DNA from 4 places in the Pseudoalteromonas sp. HL-AS1 genome. Region 1 is predicted to be linked to each of the others. Evidence: predicted binding sites of a transcription regulator. Region 1 holds the regulator's gene; each other region holds the start of a gene.
The links. The regulator sigma-54, encoded in region 1, starts transcription at its own class of promoters, with help from an activator protein. The targets are predictions, from matches to a motif close to GTTGGCACGNNNNTNGNNT.

Region 1 (4,218 bases):
ATAAAACAACGTAGGGTTTGCAAAGCCAGGCAAGTATTCAAGAATATCGTTAAATTCATCTTGTTCTTTAGGGATGTTGCGCACATCTATGCTAACAGCAATTTTATCGTAGCTATCAGACACACTGCGAACTAATGAAGGTAGTAGGTTTACTGGAATATTATCTACGCAATAATAACCTAAATCTTCTACAACGCGCAAAGCAACCGACTTTCCAGAACCAGAACGGCCACTTATGATAATTAACTCCATTTAACACCCTTTATAAAACTATGATTGATCGACAATAACTTGGTAAAGCTCAGTATCAGATTTTGCACTGCGTAACTGTTTACAAAAATCTTTGTTGTTTAGTTTATCAGCAATGGTTGCTAGAGTCTTTAAGTGCTGCTGGTTATCGCCATCTGGTACGATGAGTGCGACAAAAATATCAACAGGGCGATTATCGATTGCATCAAAGTTTATTGGAGTTTCGCTAACGAGCACTAAAGCCAAAGGCTCTTCTGCACCGCTCATTCTTCCATGAGGAATAGCAATGCCACGCCCTATACCTGTACTACCTAATTTCTCTCTGCTCATTAAAGCATTAAGAATATCTTGTTGCGGTAAATACGGAAGTTTGTCGTGAGCAAGTTCGCTAATGAACTCTAAAATTCTTTTTTTGCTATTAAAAAGGACCGCAGCTTTGCTGCAGTCCTGGCATATAAGTGAACTTAATTTCATCATATTAGTGTCGAGCAAGCTTCTCTTTGTGTTTGATTACTTGGCGATCGAGCTTGTCGATCAACGAGTCAATAGCGGCATACATATCTTGATGTTCTGTAGAGGCAAATAGCTCAGCACCGCTTACGTGTATTGTGGCTTCTGCTTTTTGATTTAATTTTTCTACATCGAGAATGACATGAACATTATTAATATGATCAGAGTGTCTTTCAAGCTTCGCAAATTTAGTATTAATATAGTCTCTTAGTGAATCGGTTAATTCTACGTGACGACCAGTTAAGTTTAGTTGCATAAGCATTACCCTCTTAGTTTAGCGTCTTAAATCAGACTTTTACGCTGATTTGACGGTGGAATAGCAAGAGATTCACGGTATTTTGCGATTGTACGTCTTGCTACTTTAATTCCTTGCTCAGCCAATATATCCGCTATTTTGCTATCACTCAATGGTTTTGCTGAGTTTTCTGCTGCGATTAATTTTCGGATAAGCGCACGTATTGCTGTAGATGAACATTCACCACCGTTTTCAGTACTTACATGGCTTGAGAAAAAATATTTAAGCTCAAATATACCACGGGGTGTATGCATGTACTTTTGAGTAGTCACACGCGAAATTGTCGATTCGTGCATTTCTACCATTTCAGCGACATCATTTAAAACCATTGGTTTCATGGCTTCAGGGCCATGTTCAAAAAATCCTTGTTGTTGCTTAACAATACAATTAGTAACTTTTAATAGCGTGTCGTTTCTACTTTCTAAGCTTTTAATAAACCATTTAGCTTCTTGTAAATGTGAGCGAATAAACTGGCTGTCGCCACTTGATTTTACAGTGCGAGACATTGCCGCGTATTGGCTATTAACACGAATTTTAGGCATGCTATCTGGGTTTAATTCGACAACCCAGCGACCTTTAATTTTTTTAACTGACACATCAGGAATAACATACTCAGATTCTTCCCTTACAATAGTATCTGCAGGTTTTGGGTTGAGAGTATGTATTAGTGTCATCACTTCTTTAAGCTCTTCTTCTTTAAGCTTAGTTTTTTTCATTAATGTACGATAGTCGCGAGCTGCTAATAGATCAATATGCTCGGTTAAAATCATTTTCGTTTCATTAATGTAAGGTGTTTCTTTATCAAATTGATTAAGCTGAATACACAAACACTCTTGTAAACTACGTGCAGCAATACCAACAGGATCAAACAGTTGAATGCGTTTTAATACCGCTTCAATTTCATCAAGTTCGACTTCGTTATCATCTTCGTTTTCTTGATTAAAGCTTTCTAAAATTTCTTCGCAACTGAGAGTTAAAATACCTGAATCATCGACGGCCTCTACAATCGCAATAGCGATGGCTTCATCGGTAGGGCTAAATGGCGTTAGTTGTAATTGCCACATTAAATACTCATGGAGCGTTTCAGTAGAGGCGCCTTGGTATATAGATTCGTCTTCAGGCATTGGACCTGATGAGGCTGCTGGGGCGGCACTCATGTACTCATCCCAACTAACATCCATAGCCATGTCGTCACTTAGCGTGTCTTTTGCAAGTGCTTCACCAGTATCTTGTTCATATTCGCTCGGAGCATCATCAGCAGATGCGCTAACAGTTATGTCATCGGTATCAGCTTTTTGCTCGTTTTTACCAGCAGCGTCTTCAGAATAGTCTGCCTCTTCAACCTCTAAAAGTGGATTACTGTCGAGAGCTTCTTGTATTTCTTGCTGGAGATCCAATGTACTGAGTTGCAACAAACGAATAGCTTGTTGCAACTGTGGAGTCATTGTAAGTTGCTGGCCCATGCGCAGCTGTAGTGATTGCCTCATGTATCTCTAACAATCCTTTTATGTTGTTATAATTAATACTAGCAGATGCTTAAAGACATGGCGTAAATGTTACAGCCTAAATTGCTCGCCTAAGTAAACATCGCGTACTGTTTTATCATTTAATACGTGTTCTGGAGTACCTGATGCAATCAGTTCCCCATGAGAAACAATGTAGGCTTTTTCACAAACATCAAGGGTCTCTCTTACGTTATGGTCGGTAATTAATACTCCAATCCCACGATTTTTAAGATGTTCTATTATTTTCTTTATATCTAATACCGAAATAGGGTCAACACCAGCAAACGGTTCATCCAGTAATATAAATTTAGGATCTGCTGCCAGCGCTCGTGCTATTTCTACACGACGACGTTCTCCACCCGATAATGCCATACCTTGGCTATCACGAATGTGTTGTATGCTAAATTCATCTAATAAGTTATTGAGCGTGTCTTCTCTGGCTTGTTTATTTAGTTCTTTGCGCGTTTCTAAAATGGCCATTAAGTTTTGATAAACAGTCAGCTTTCTAAAAATCGATGACTCTTGTGGTAAGTAGCCTATGCCTAATCTAGCACGACTATGCATAGGTAAAAGAGTAATATCGTTATCATCAATAGATATTTTACCTTTGTCGCTAGGAACAAGCCCTACAATCATATAAAAAGTCGTTGTTTTACCAGCACCGTTAGGGCCAAGTAAGCCAACTATACTGCCAGCTTGTACTTCAAGGCCGACGTTTTTTACAACTTCACGACCTTTATAGCTTTTTGCTAATAGTTCTGCTTTTAATGTGCTCATGGTTGACCTTTATCGCCTTTTTTACTTTTTTTAGTTTCGATCGGTACTAAAATTGTGTGAACGCGGTCAGTTGAGTTTTCATCTTTTTCGGCACTGATGAGCTGCTGCTCTATGTCGTAGGTAATGCTTTTAGCATTTATTTTTTGTCCGGCTTGCGATACTTGTGCATTACCAACAAGCGTTAAAAAACGCTTAGATACATCATAACGTACTTCGTCAGCACTGGCGCTCATAGTTGTGCCGTCTGATTGCTTTTCTTCAAAGTGCGCAGGGCTACCTGTGGCAATTAATAATTGTTTATTATCACCAAGTTCATCACGTTTGTGTACTTCGAGGCGATCGGCTGTAATGCGGCGATTACCGTGAATAATCTCAACGTTTTTCTCAAAAATACCCACATTAGCTTTCAATTGACCTTCTTGCTTGTCGGCACTTATTGAAATTTGATTGGCAGCAGGTTGCGTGTTTTGCTCTGCAGCACTACTATTAAACGCTAGTATAAGTGTAGGAATTATAAGTGATTTTAATATTTTATTGGTCATAGTATATGGTTCGCGTATGGTTAATTAGTTTTATCACTTCGGTTTTTAAGTCGGCTTCTAGGCCTTTACCGGTGATTTTTAAATTGGGTCCAGTGATGATGACGGGTTGCTCCGAACGCATTGTTAATAGCTTTATATCAACCTGAATATTATCAGCATTGATTTTGTCTATCATGGCGTTATCGGTTAAATTTTTGGCAACCACATTACCTTCTAAAATTAATTGTTTATCTTCGTATAATGTTGCTTCGTCTGCATTTATTTGCCACGTTTGTTGTTCGTTATATAAAGTGAAAATGGGTTTTTCGAAAAACGTGAAACCTAATTGCTGGTATAGCTC
Region 2 (4,218 bases), 590 kb from region 1:
TGTGATGATAAGACAAAAAAATAGCCAGGGGCATGAGTTTCTATATCAGCAAGTTATTCAGTTGATCAGAGATATGAGCGCCCAGCAGGTTTTACTCCCTGGCGAAAAACTTCCATCACTGCGTAAAATGGCAGATAACTTAAACATTAGTATTCCGACAGTGAAGCAAGCTTATCAAACACTTGAAGATCAGGGGTTAGTAGAGGCACGTGAAAAATCAGGGTATTTTTTAAAAGTCGTTAGCATGGCGCATAACTTACCTAAGCGAGTTAAATTGAGTCGCGAGCCTGTTGTGGTAAATAAACAAGCCTTAATAGAGCAGGTATACAGCGCCATTCATCAAGCTAACGTAGTCCCTTTTGGTATCGCTAATCCTATAGCCGCTGCACCTACCGATAAAGCACTGGCCAGAAATATGCGCCGAGTAATGACAATTGCCGGCAGTAAAGCCATTAACTATGGGCCAACAGATGGATTTGTGCCGCTGAAAAAGCAACTAGTGCATCGCTATCTAGATTTTGGCATTGGTATAAATATGGACGAGCTTGTGATCACCAATGGTGCACAGGAAGCCATGGCTATTGCGCTTAAATGTGTGACAAAGCCAGGCGATGTAGTTGCCATTGAGACGCCTTGTTATCACGGGATTATAGAGCTAATAGAGAGCTTAGGCCTCAAAGCGCTCGAAATACCACTGTGTCCAGATAACGGCATTTGGCTAAACGATTTAGAACGCGCTTTGAATGAGCATGACATAAAAGCATGTTTATTCTCGACTGCAATTAGCAACCCTGTAGGCAGCTTTATGCCAGATAAAAACAGACAGCAGCTGGTGGAGCTACTTGAAAGTCATGACGTAGTGCTTATTGAAGATGACGTATACGGCGATTTATATTTTACGGCAAAACGAGGCACACCAGCTTTAGCGTACTCTAAAAAAGGATTAGTGATTAGTTGCTCATCTTTTTCTAAAACCGCAGCGCCGAGCTATCGTGTAGGTTGGTTAGTTGCGGGTAAATTTGCAACGCAAGCAAGGCGATATAAAAGAGCACTAAGTTGCTCTGCTTCGTTAATAAACCAATGGACGTTATCTGAATTTATTGCCAGCGGCGAGTACGACCGAAATTTAAAAGTACTTAGGCAACGCCTGCGCGATAACAAAGAGCGTATGCGATGGTGCTTACAACAAGCTATGCCAAAAAACACACGTATAAGCGATCCAAAAGGAGGCTGCGTTATGTGGCTAGATTTAGGAGGCGAATACGATAGCCAAACATTGTTTTTACTTGCGCTTGAGGTTGGTATTAGTATTACCCCTGGGCTTGTTTTTTCGGCCTCTAATAAATATAAAAGCTGCGTAAGGTTAAGTTATGGTGTGCAATGGAGCGCGCAAATTGAGCAAGCAATAGTTACATTGGGTAAGCTTACTTTATTAGCTAAAAAGTAATACCAATCTGCTTATATATGGGGTCTATTTAACGTTAAGAAAATTACGCTAGAGCTAGGCAAAAGTTTTTGTATCTAGTTGTTCTAAATAAAAAATTTAACGAAGTTATAGTGCAATTTAATTCGTTAAACTGATCAAAGATTTATGCAGGTTGGTATAAGTTTGCGAAACATAAAAAAGCAGCATTTAAGTAAACTTAAATGCTGCCAAAGGGATGTTAAATAACGTTTGCTGTACTAATTCTGTTTAAAACTAAATAACTGGTAACCTTCAAGCTCAGGCACTTGCATTATTAATTGCTCTTCTTGTTTTGCTATATCAGCAAAGCTTCCACATAAAGAGTTAGCACGTTCTTCAAGTGCGCTTGCATGTAGCTCTACTTTTTCTTCTATTTGTGCACCCATATTTTCCATACGTTGTTCAAAGGCATCCATATCACCGCCTGAACCAAGTAACTCAGAACCTAAAGCTACTAAAATACTGCCCATTGATTGCATCACTGCTGATTCAACCGCTGTTTCTATCTGCTGCTCAAATTGTTGTTCAAAGTTTTCGCCAAATTGATTAAAACTTTGTTGGCCCATTACAAATGTACCTTGTTGGTAAAATGTGTTTTCTACTTCGATTTTAATGTCATCCATAAGCTCTGACATATTATCAAGGCCGTCAATATTAAATGCATTGCCTACTTCTTCTAATGCCACACCGGCAATTTTAACGCCTTCTAGCGCTATATTAGCTACTTCAGGTAATTGTGTGCGTAAACTATCAGAGTACTTGGTTAGCGCTTCGCGTTGTGAGTTATTAAGTGCTACAAATTCGCCATTTACAGTTAAGTCACCATGGGTATTAAACTGCATGGTTTTATTGTTGACGGTAAAAATTTCCAATTCGTTTGGCTTAATGCGCACATCATTTTTAAATTCGACGTTACATTCATCATTACTAAATGAAATTGCAGAATCGTTATCGTTATGAGCCATAGCGGCTGGCGTACAAATTAATGCGCTAACTAATAGTAATTTTTTCATGTTTGTTCTCTACTTTCTGTTGATGACGATTAACTAATAACAAGTTTGGTGCCAGTTTTATTTTTTAATATAAAACATATGGTTAACTGTTTTTGTTTGTTTTTTAGTAAATGAAATTAATTAATAAATAACTATTTTTTAGTCAAATTGGCTAACTAATAAAAATTAATAAATTTTATTTATCGATACGATAAAAAACTCTCACTTTCCTCAATTCAAATTTAGCGCTATTTATTCACATTACTGACATGAAGACTATTTACAGTAGTCACGTGGCTTTATTTTGATGTTAATTTGCACAGCATTTTGACGTTAAACATTTTAATTTTACCGACTATTGCGATAATAAAATCCTTGGTTGGTCTCAAACACTTTATGGAGTGGGTTGTGGGTAAGACATTTAGTTACGATGCGCTAGATGACGATTTTGTTGAAGACGAGTACGAAATGCTCGGCCGTAATCAACACGATAAGAACAAGCAAAAGGTTAAAAAGAAGTTGGAAGACTACCTTGAGCAAAAACGCTTGCGTAAAAATCTAGGCGAAGACGATTTAAGCGATTACACCGATTAAATTTCACTAGTATAAATAAAATACCAATTAATATTGAGAGTTTAAATGTGCAGTTATGCGTATGTTTAAGTTTCAGTAGTATTGGCAATAAAGAGGCCCTGCGCCTCTTTATTACTTTTTAAAGCGTGCTTTTAGCCTGTGCCAAAGCTTTTTGAATTGTAAGTTCTAGCTTTTCGGGTTTAGTAAAAGGTGCATAACGTTTAATTGGCGTGCCATCTGCGGCAATTAAAAATTTAGTAAAATTCCACTTTATTTTACGTGTTAAAAAACCAGGTAAAGCCGATTTTAAATAACGAAAGACTGGGTGAGCATGCTTACCGTTTACATCTACTTTGGCCGCCATTAAAAAACTCACACCAAAATTAATTAAACATCCTTGCTCTATTTGTGTAGCGTCGCCGGGTTCTTGCTGACCAAATTGATTACACGGAAATCCTAAAATAACTAAACCTTGGCTGGCATATTTATTATGCAAAGCTTGAAGCGACTCGTATTGGTAGGTAAATCCACATTTACTTGCGGTATTAACAATAAGCACAACCTTACCTTCAAAATCACTAAAGTTAATAGGTTGACCCTGCAAGCTTGTTGCGCTTAATTGATGGAATTTGTGCATATTGGCGTCTTTTTTATTATTGTTATTGGTATTTTAACCTGAGTACAGTATTTCATAAAGTATAAAGAGCGCTCTAATTTAAAATCAGAAATAGCCCCATACCGGCAAGCGTTGTGTAATAAATATTATGTGTTTTATAGGCAACAATGATGGCGACTATCGCTGCGCTTAAATAAGGGTTTTGCCAGTTTAAGTTAATGCCATCTTCATTCAAAAACACGATAGGCACCCAAATTGCTGTAAGCACCGCAGGTGCGCTAAAGCTTAAAAATTGCTGCATTTTAGGACCTACTTTAAACGGTAAAGCGCGGTGTAAAAATAAATAACGCGTAAAAAATGTAATGCACGCCATGAGTAAAATAGTTGTCATCATAGCGTTGCTTCCTTTTTAGCGGTTAGCCTTGCTGTGCTATAACCTGCGGCCATTGCCAGCAGCGCTGAGCAAACAAGCCATAACTCAAATTCGGTACTTTTTAAAAGCGTTGCGCTGACGCCTGCTACAATTACCGTAACGAGTGAGGCCAAATTTTTGATTCCCGGAATAACCAACG
Region 3 (4,218 bases), 1.3 Mb from region 1:
TGCTGAAAGCCAACATACGCCCCCAATAAAGATAACAACAAGGAAAAAGGAAGGATTAAAAGCAACGACGTTTTTATATTATTTTTATTAACGGTCATTAGCATTAATAAAGGAAAGCTCATAGAAAATGTAATAAGTGAGACTAACCATGTAGGGCTTGTTGCTGGCCACACATTATTTTCTATACTGCTATACAAAAGGGTAAGAGCAATAGCCTGTAATACGGCAAGTATAATTATAAAAGATTTTGGTAACTGACTATCCATATCTGTTCTCAACAATAGGTTTTAGTCAGTTTGCGTTATTCGTTCCTATTTTACAATTGCTTTACATTTTCAAATAAAATGCTTTGCACAGAGCTATATAATCAGCGGTGTAGGTATTATCTAAGTTTCTAATACACAGAATTGATGTTTCTATATCGCTTTTTACGTAGCTAAATGCCATTAAACTGCGGCTAATATCTTTATTAGGCGTGGCTTTTACTTGGCAATGAGCATTTAAATAAAGCCCATTTTGAGTAGCAAGCTCAATAAATAATGCGCCTTCAACGCTTGGGAGTATTAAGCTAAAGCGAGAACCACTATGGCTTAAGCGTTTAAAGGCATTTATTAACTCTTCAAAACTTAAGCCGTCGGTATGGCGTGCGGTATTACGCGCAGCATTATCGCCTTTTAAACTGTGATTAAAATACGGTGGATTAGAGATAACAACATCAAATTTAACTTCACTACTAAAGCTTTGAATAGTTTGGTGCTTAATACTTATTGTTGGCCACGGACTATTAGCTACATTTTGTAATGCTTGGGTATAGGCGCTTTCGTCAATTTCTACCGCAGTTATATCAAGCTCATTACTGCGCTGCTTACACATTAATGCTAGTAAGCCGGTCCCTGTGCCTATATCAAGTAATGACTTTGCACCGCTTAAATTAGCCCATGCGCCAAGCAAAATGCCATCGGTAGAAACTTTCATTGCACAGTCGTCGTGTTCAACTTTAAATTGTTTAAATACAAAACCAGACATTTTTTCACCTTTTCATTCACCAAGCGCAGCATAGCGCGTATAATCAGGGTAATTGTCCCTTATTTTAGACACTCTATGCAATTTTCTGAATTTGATCTTGATAACAAGCTACTCGATGCCATTAATAAAATGGGCTACGAGACGCCAACCAGCATTCAACAACAAGCTATTCCTGAAGCACTACAGGGGCGCGATATTTTAGCATCTGCGCCTACTGGTACAGGTAAAACAGCGGCATTTTTAATTCCGGCTATTCAGTACTTACTGGATTTCCCACGTCGTGATCCTGGTTTTGCGCGCGTCCTCGTTATGACCCCGACTCGTGAGTTGGCTTATCAAATTCATGAACAATGTGAACTGCTAGCTAAACGCACACACCTAAAAATTGGTGTAGTAACAGGCGGTATTAACTACGGCACGCATAAAGAAATTTTTGAAAAAAATAACGATATTTTAATCGCCACACCAGGTCGATTAATGGAATACCTAGAAACCGAAAACTTTCATGCTGAACACGTAGAAATGCTTATTATCGATGAAGCAGATCGCATGTTAGATATGGGTTTCAAAAAAGAAATGAGCCGTATTTGTGACGAAGCTAAAAATCGTCGCCAATGTTTTTTATTCTCAGCAACACTCGAAGGTGACAGCGTAGAAAGGTTTGCTGAAAAAACATTAAACGACCCAGCTCTATTAGAAGCTGAATCGTCACGTAAAGAAAAAGCTAAAATTCACCAGTGGGTACATTTAGCCGATGACTATCATCATAAACTAGAGCTTTTAGTAAATACCTTAAATGGTCCAGACGTGACTAAAGCAATTGTGTTTGTTAAAACCCGTGAGCGTTTAGAAACACTGATTGGCGAGCTAACCAATAACGGCGTTAAAGCAGCTTGGTTACGCGGCGAAATGCCACAAGACAAACGTATGAAAGCCATGGAAAACTTCCACAGTGGCAAAACACGTATCTTAATTGCTACCGACGTAGCTGCACGTGGTATTGACGTATCTGACATCAGCCACGTTATTAACTTTGATATGCCGCGCACTGCCGACGTATACGTACACCGTATTGGTCGTACTGGCCGTGCTGGTAAAAAAGGGATTGCAATATCATTAGTTGAAGCACACGACATTGGTATTTTGTATAAAGTAGAGCGCTACGTTGAACAAAAACTAAAACGCCGTGTAATTAAAGGTGTTGAGCCACAGCATAAAGAAGCTAAGCCGCCGGCTAAAAAGCGTAAAGATCCAGTAAAAATGAAAGCCAAGAAAAAGGCCAAGGTTAAAAAGAAAAAGTAACCTAACATACTTTTATTCTAAGCCGACTTTTGTCGGCTTTTTTAATGCAAGCCTTACAGGCTCTGGTGTTTGTACCTGTTAAATATGTAACCCAAGCATGTAACTCATACTCATTTAAATGTAATTTTTGCCCACCTTAATTCCCACTTAATAAAATCACTTTATATTTCATAGCGTTAAAATTGGCACCGAAATTGTAACTACAAAGATAACCTAGCCGATGGAATTTCCATTTTGTGGCTGCACTATTCACCGTAATGTAAGGATTAAGTTATGAACCGCTTCAAGTTAACTATCGCTTTAGTATCATTTTGTTGTTTATTTTTATTAGCTTGCGCTACAAAGGTAAGTGCAGCAACCAACATGGCCGTAGTAAGCAGTGTAGCCACTCAACCTAACCTACAACAAACTATCACCAACACCCTACGAACTAACCCTAACCTAGCGTTAAGTGATATTCGTGTGCAGGTAAAAAATGGTGAAGTAGATTTATACGGTGAAGCACAAACTGGTTTTCAGCGCGCACTGGCTCAAAAATTTCTAGAAAATATAGATGGGGTTAAAATCATTCGTAACAAAATTAGCGTTATTTAATACGCACCACAAAAACCTATTTGTATGACTAATTCATAAGCGCGGCTTGTTACTACAACACAAGCTGCGCTTTTTTATATTCAGTTTAAGGCAAGTTTTGCTGCTGTGAAAAAGATAAAATAAAGCCTAAGCAATACTATTATTCCTCCCCTTAAAACGATAGCTCACACTAATACTTATACTTATGAAGATAAATTTAGAATTGATGCTAGCGTGTTTGTCTTCGCTCTTTTAACCCTTAAGTTAACCCAATTGATACTGAAAAAGCTTACACAGATTCTTTAGCCGACCTAACGGGCTTAAAAAGGATGATTTAGTTATTAAAATAGATGAGGGCGTTATTTCAGAGTGTGCAGCAAAGGCAGTGAGAAAATCGTTGGGTAAACACTACTTTTACTTGTTAATACTCCCATGGCCAAACGCAACTAATTAGAATTGATATTCAATAAACACAAAACTAGGTATTTAAACTTCTAGCTAATAATCCGTTTATAAAAAAAGCGCATTTTTACTCTGTAAAAATGCGCTGTTGGTAAGTAACTATTTCCCAATGCTTTTGCCTAATGAGCTTTAACTAAATTACTCACTTTGGCTAGAGTCAGCACCGTCGCTACTGTCTTTATTTGATGATTGCTGGCTTATTTTATCGCTTATCATGGCATCGAGTTTTTCACCCCCTTTAATGCCAAAATCGAGCGTACGCATTGGGAAAGGAATACTAATATCAGCTTCGTCTAATGCTTGCTTAACGGCAACAACACCTTTGTGGCGTACCGTCATAAAGTCAGGCTCGCCTGGGTATTTAATCCAAAACCACACCAGTAAGTTAATGCTGCTGTCACCAAAGCCTTCAGCGTATACGGCGGTTTCGTCTTTGCGTATTACAAAGTCAAATTCGTTAATTTTTTCGACTATGACGTCTTTTGCTTTTTCTATGTCGTCACCGTACGAAATACCTACGGGTACTTCTATACGTCTTATACCTAGCGTGGTGTAATTTTTTAGTACATTTCTAAATAAGACTTTGTTTGGTACAAGTATTAGTTGCCCGTAAAAGCTCTCTATTAGCGTGTTACGTAGGTTTATAGAATGCACCGAACCAAACACATCATCGGTTTCTATGACATCACCTGTTTTAAATGGCTTACGTACACCCATTGCTATACCTGCAATTAGGTTTTCGGTCATGTCTTGAAACGCAAAACCAATGGCTAAACCCACAATACCCGCACCAGCAAGTAGCGAAGTAACTGTGCCTTTTAAGCCAACAAAATCGAGCGCTATAAATAAACCTAT
Region 4 (4,218 bases), 920 kb from region 1:
CTACTTTAAAGGCCGCATTTATGCGGCCTTTATGTGTAATAAACTGTATAAAACTTCATAGCGTTTCTACATATTCCCCACAGCTTTTTACGCTAATATTTTATGTTCTCTTATAAAGTTACCTTACTGGTATTTAGTTTATAAGGAAGAGTATGAAACCATTAATCATAGGGGCGATAGCATTAAGCCTCAGTGCTTGTTCTGCGGTAACCATTCAGCCACGGGCAACAGCAAAAATAACGAGCCAAGCTAATTACGAAGATAGCCGCCCATTTTATTTATGGGGATTAGTGGGTGAGCAGCGGGTAGACGTAAAACAAATATGTTCAAATACACCGGTTATTCAAATGCAGTCACAGCAAACGTTTAGTGATGGAGCGCTGAGTTTAATTACGCTTGGAATATACTCGCCTCATACCATTAAAGTGTGGTGCCAAGAGCAAGTACTAGGGGAGACATTATGAGCATCAAGCTATTTGCAGCCGGTTGCACACTGATTATTTTAACGGGGTGTACAAATATTTACTTTGATAACGGTATGCAGAGCAAAGTAAGCAATAAGACGCTAAAAAGTTCACAGTGGCATCATAATTTTGCACTTGCGTTGTACGAGGGATCAGAGCCGTTAGATTTAACAAAACATTGCCCACAAGGGGAGTGGCAAAGCGTTCATACGTATAAATCGTTTACTAATGGTTTAGCTGAGGTGGTTGTGAATCAAATTGGCCCAGCTTGGTACCCTAAAACAGTAGAAGTACAATGTAATAAGGTCGCGGATTCAAATCTGAAGTGCATAACGTTTAGGCGGCTTTAGCCGCCAAGTGATCCTGCATCAATTTTGCAGGCGTTTCAAATCCAAGTGTCTTCCTCGGACGATTATTAAGTTGCTCAAGTACTGGTATAACCTGCGCTGGTGTTACCGCCTTAAAATCTGTGCTCTTCGGCCAATACTGGCGTAGTAATCCATTCGTGTTTTCATTCAATCCGCGCTCCCATGAGTGATAAGGGTGAGCAAAATAAACAGGAACACTTAAAGCCTCTGTGATTTGCTCGTGATAAGCGAACTCTTTTCCATTGTCAGCCGTGATGCTATGAAGCGCTGACCTATATGGCCTTAATAGTTCTATCGTCGCCGTAGTGACGGCTTGTGCTGTTTTGCCTGCCACCTGAGTTGATACAGTGAATTGGGTGACCCGCTCTACAATGGTAACAAGGGCGCCTCGATGACCTTTGCCTATGACGGTATCTATTTCCCAATCTCCGATACGACCTTTCTCATCAACTATTTGTGGGCGCTCTTCAATGCTAACGCGATTTTTTATTTGCCCTCGGTTTGTTTTACCATGACTGCGCTTGTGATATTTCTTACCGTGTCGGCGCAGATGTAGGTATAACTCACCACCTGCTTTTTTATCTTCCCAGATATACAGATAAATGCATTCATGGCTGACAGACCGTTCACTTTCTTTGCGTAACCATCCCGTTATTTGTTCAGGACTCCACTTCTCATTAAGCTTCTGTGTAATTAAAGCTATCATTTCAGGTGTCATCTTAAGCGGTTTTCTTACACTTCTTCGGCGAAACAAAGCCCGCTCATGAGCTTGTTTGTGTCTGTAACCTCGCTTACCTGTATTTCTAGAAAGCTCTCTTGAAATCGTAGATTGCGATAAATTAGTTAGCTCAGCAATACTTTGTTGCGTAAAACCGCTTTTCTTTAGAACGGCGATCTGGCATCTTTGCGCATAGGTCAGTTGTTTGTAATGTCTCATTGTAAAATCTCTTGCCGGAGAAAAAGCAGTTAGTTTATGAGCAACTGACCACTTAATCTAGCCAAAACAAGTTATGCACTTACAATTTGAATCTAGGGGTACCATTTAAAGCAAAACAGCTATAAAAGAAGAAAAGGGCCAAAAGGCCCTTCGTGTCGCAGCAAGTAACACATTCTTTCTTATAAATTAAAGTCTACAGAATAAGCAACGTAAGCTTTAATATCTGAGTCATCCATATCTGTATCAGATAAACCAAAAGTGAACCCATCTTTCGAAATTGATACACCGTAATCTAAGATATTATCATCGCCAATAAAGTCACCTGAGTAGTGGCCTAAGTGAAGTGCCATTTCAGTGCCGTTACTGCCAACAGCAAAACCGTAGTCAGCTGTCAGGTAAAGTGAATCACCAAAGTCTGTACCATCACCACTTGCAGCTGATGTTGCAAGTACTGAAGCACCAAATGTAAAGCCTTCAACACTGATGCTACCGTAAATTTCAGAGAAATCGGCGTCAGCTTCAGAAGCGGCATCTGGGTAGGCGTAATAAATATAGCCAACATCGTAGCTAACGCTTTCGTTAATGTCGCCACCAAAACCTGCATATAGGTCAAGCTCATAGGTCATTTCATCTGCCCACGATGCATTTGAAGCCCAAGTACCTGCATAAAAGCCCGATTCATTGGCGTAATCAATACCGCCTGAAATAGCTGCATCGCCCCCAGTTTGCTCTTGACCACGCCATAAGTAGTTTGATGTTGCCGCTGCGTTTGCTGTTACTTCAGCATGTACGGCTGTTGACGTTAAAGATGTTGCGCCCATTAATGCTATAGCACTTATAGCGATGGTTTTTTTTAGTTTTAGCATGTCCATTTCCCGTTATATGATTTTTTGCTCGCCAAGGTTTTTATTATGTATTCGGAACCTTTAGGCTGACGGCTTTTTATTGTTTAACTAACGGGATAATTGCACTGTATGTGCCAGCTTCATTATTTTTTATTAAAAATTATTTTTTATATATTAAAAACATGAGCTTGCATTTTATAGATTGAGAAGAGATATGGCATGTAGGAAGACGTTGCGCACACCGCTGGTGCATAAATTAACCTAGCCGCACCATATAAGTACGGCTAAATTAGAAGTTTTTAGCCAAATATAGTGCGCATAAGGCTAATTGTTTCGTTTACACTACGACCTTTTTGAACTTCACTCACAATTGAATCGCGCTTACTGCGAATGTGCTCAGGAATATCGTCAGCAGCAAGTGCGCGGTCTACTAAAATTTCTGCAGACTCTTTACCTCTACGCTGAGTTTTACCTGTCGTAGTTGTAGTTCGTTTAGGCTTACTTAACAGTTTGATGTAGTTAGAGTTATCTGGTGTTTTAGCATCAGCATAGTGAAAGAAACATGGGATTAGCGCTTTAATAGCAACTAATTGTTCTTCTAACTCATTACTAGGTTTAGCCATTTTGTACCATGACATAGCTTGAATACCTTTTACAATATCTTGCCAGTAACGCTCAAAATCACTATTTTTAAGTTTAGAAACACCAAGGGCACCGCATAATGCATCTAACCGATTGTTTGTGATCGGAGTAAATATATCAGGGCGACGCATTGCAAGCAGTCGTGTTGCAGGCGCAAGTGTTGGTTTTTCATTATTGTCGGTGAATATTTTTGAATAAGCAGCAACAAATTGTTGATATTCGTATTGAGTAATGTCACCTTCAAGTGGAATATTTACTAGTGCATCGTCAAAGGCACCTGGTAAATCGCCAAGCATTTGATGAAAGCTCTTCGCACTTTTTGTTGATGCAAACCATTCAACGTCAAAGTTATATGTGCTTGGATCAAGTGATGCCATGTGCTTACCGCTAAACGCAAGTAAATCTTCAGGAATCATATCTTTAAGAGATTGTTCACGAATGCTCTTAATGTAGTCTACTAAGCGAAGCTGTTCATCAAGAGCAATAACGTCTTTGTGTTGTTCTACAAATACACTTACTACAGGCCACGGAGCAATACGTAAAGTTTTAACCTGTAAAAAGCTGATAGCTGAAATAAGCTGATCGTGTAGCTTCTTAAGTACTGGTAATTGCTGCGGCTCTAGTAAATCGTAGTTCATACGATCTCTACTTGCACTTAGCAATTCGTAACACCAAGGTAAAAAATCATCAGGGTGGTTTTCTACTTTCACGGCCATAAGGTTAAGGCTTAATTCTGAAGATTGCTTCAGAATGTTCTGATAGATTTGATTTTCTTGTTCGCCTAGCGTCATTTTTGACGGTGAAATTAGCAGTTTTTTCATGCCTTGTAGAATCTCCGGTTTAGATATATATTTTTTTGCTGGTCTATTTTAGCGCAATTACGCTAATAACAACAGCGCTGTCCTCCATACGTTGTAATTGAAGTAGCTAAATCGGCGTTTTTGCTAATAGAATGAGGCCAA

Region 2: RB214_RS00355 (YggN family protein) is a predicted target of sigma-54. The motif match lies at 2,516-2,534, and genes of this name have one in related genera.
Region 3: RB214_RS14215 (BON domain-containing protein) is a predicted target of sigma-54. The motif match lies at 2,510-2,528, and genes of this name have one in related genera.
Region 4: RB214_RS15870 (TorF family putative porin) is a predicted target of sigma-54. The motif match lies at 2,735-2,753, and genes of this name have one in related genera.

The regions. Positions count from the first base shown of each region.
Region 1 is NZ_CP133569.1:655,861-660,078, forward strand. Features, by position in the region: gene rapZ (RNase adapter RapZ) at 1-252, opposite strand, end outside; gene ptsN (PTS IIA-like nitrogen regulatory protein PtsN) at 271-723, opposite strand; gene hpf (ribosome hibernation promoting factor) at 728-1,015, opposite strand; gene RB214_RS03080 (RNA polymerase factor sigma-54) at 1,042-2,541, opposite strand; gene lptB (LPS export ABC transporter ATP-binding protein) at 2,611-3,336, opposite strand; gene lptA (lipopolysaccharide transport periplasmic protein LptA) at 3,333-3,878, opposite strand; gene lptC (LPS export ABC transporter periplasmic protein LptC) at 3,868-4,218, opposite strand, start outside.
Region 2 is NZ_CP133569.1:67,233-71,450, forward strand. Features, by position in the region: gene RB214_RS00350 (PLP-dependent aminotransferase family protein) at 5-1,447, shown strand; gene RB214_RS00355 (YggN family protein) at 1,684-2,478, opposite strand; gene RB214_RS00360 (PA3496 family putative envelope integrity protein) at 2,866-3,051, shown strand; gene RB214_RS00365 (glutathione peroxidase) at 3,170-3,667, opposite strand; gene RB214_RS00370 (AzlD domain-containing protein) at 3,741-4,040, opposite strand; gene RB214_RS00375 (AzlC family ABC transporter permease) at 4,037-4,218, opposite strand, start outside.
Region 3 is NZ_CP133569.1:3,063,045-3,067,262, forward strand. Features, by position in the region: gene RB214_RS14200 (DUF4153 domain-containing protein) at 1-266, opposite strand, end outside; gene RB214_RS14205 (tRNA1(Val) (adenine(37)-N6)-methyltransferase) at 328-1,026, opposite strand; gene srmB (ATP-dependent RNA helicase SrmB) at 1,102-2,328, shown strand; gene RB214_RS14215 (BON domain-containing protein) at 2,602-2,922, shown strand; gene RB214_RS14220 (mechanosensitive ion channel family protein) at 3,502-4,218, opposite strand, start outside.
Region 4 is NZ_CP133569.1:3,410,642-3,414,859, reverse strand. Features, by position in the region: gene RB214_RS15885 (Bor family protein) at 153-464, shown strand; gene RB214_RS15880 (Bor/Iss family lipoprotein) at 461-814, shown strand; gene RB214_RS15875 (IS30 family transposase) at 801-1,769, opposite strand; gene RB214_RS15870 (TorF family putative porin) at 1,949-2,635, opposite strand; gene RB214_RS15865 (hypothetical protein) at 2,914-4,077, opposite strand.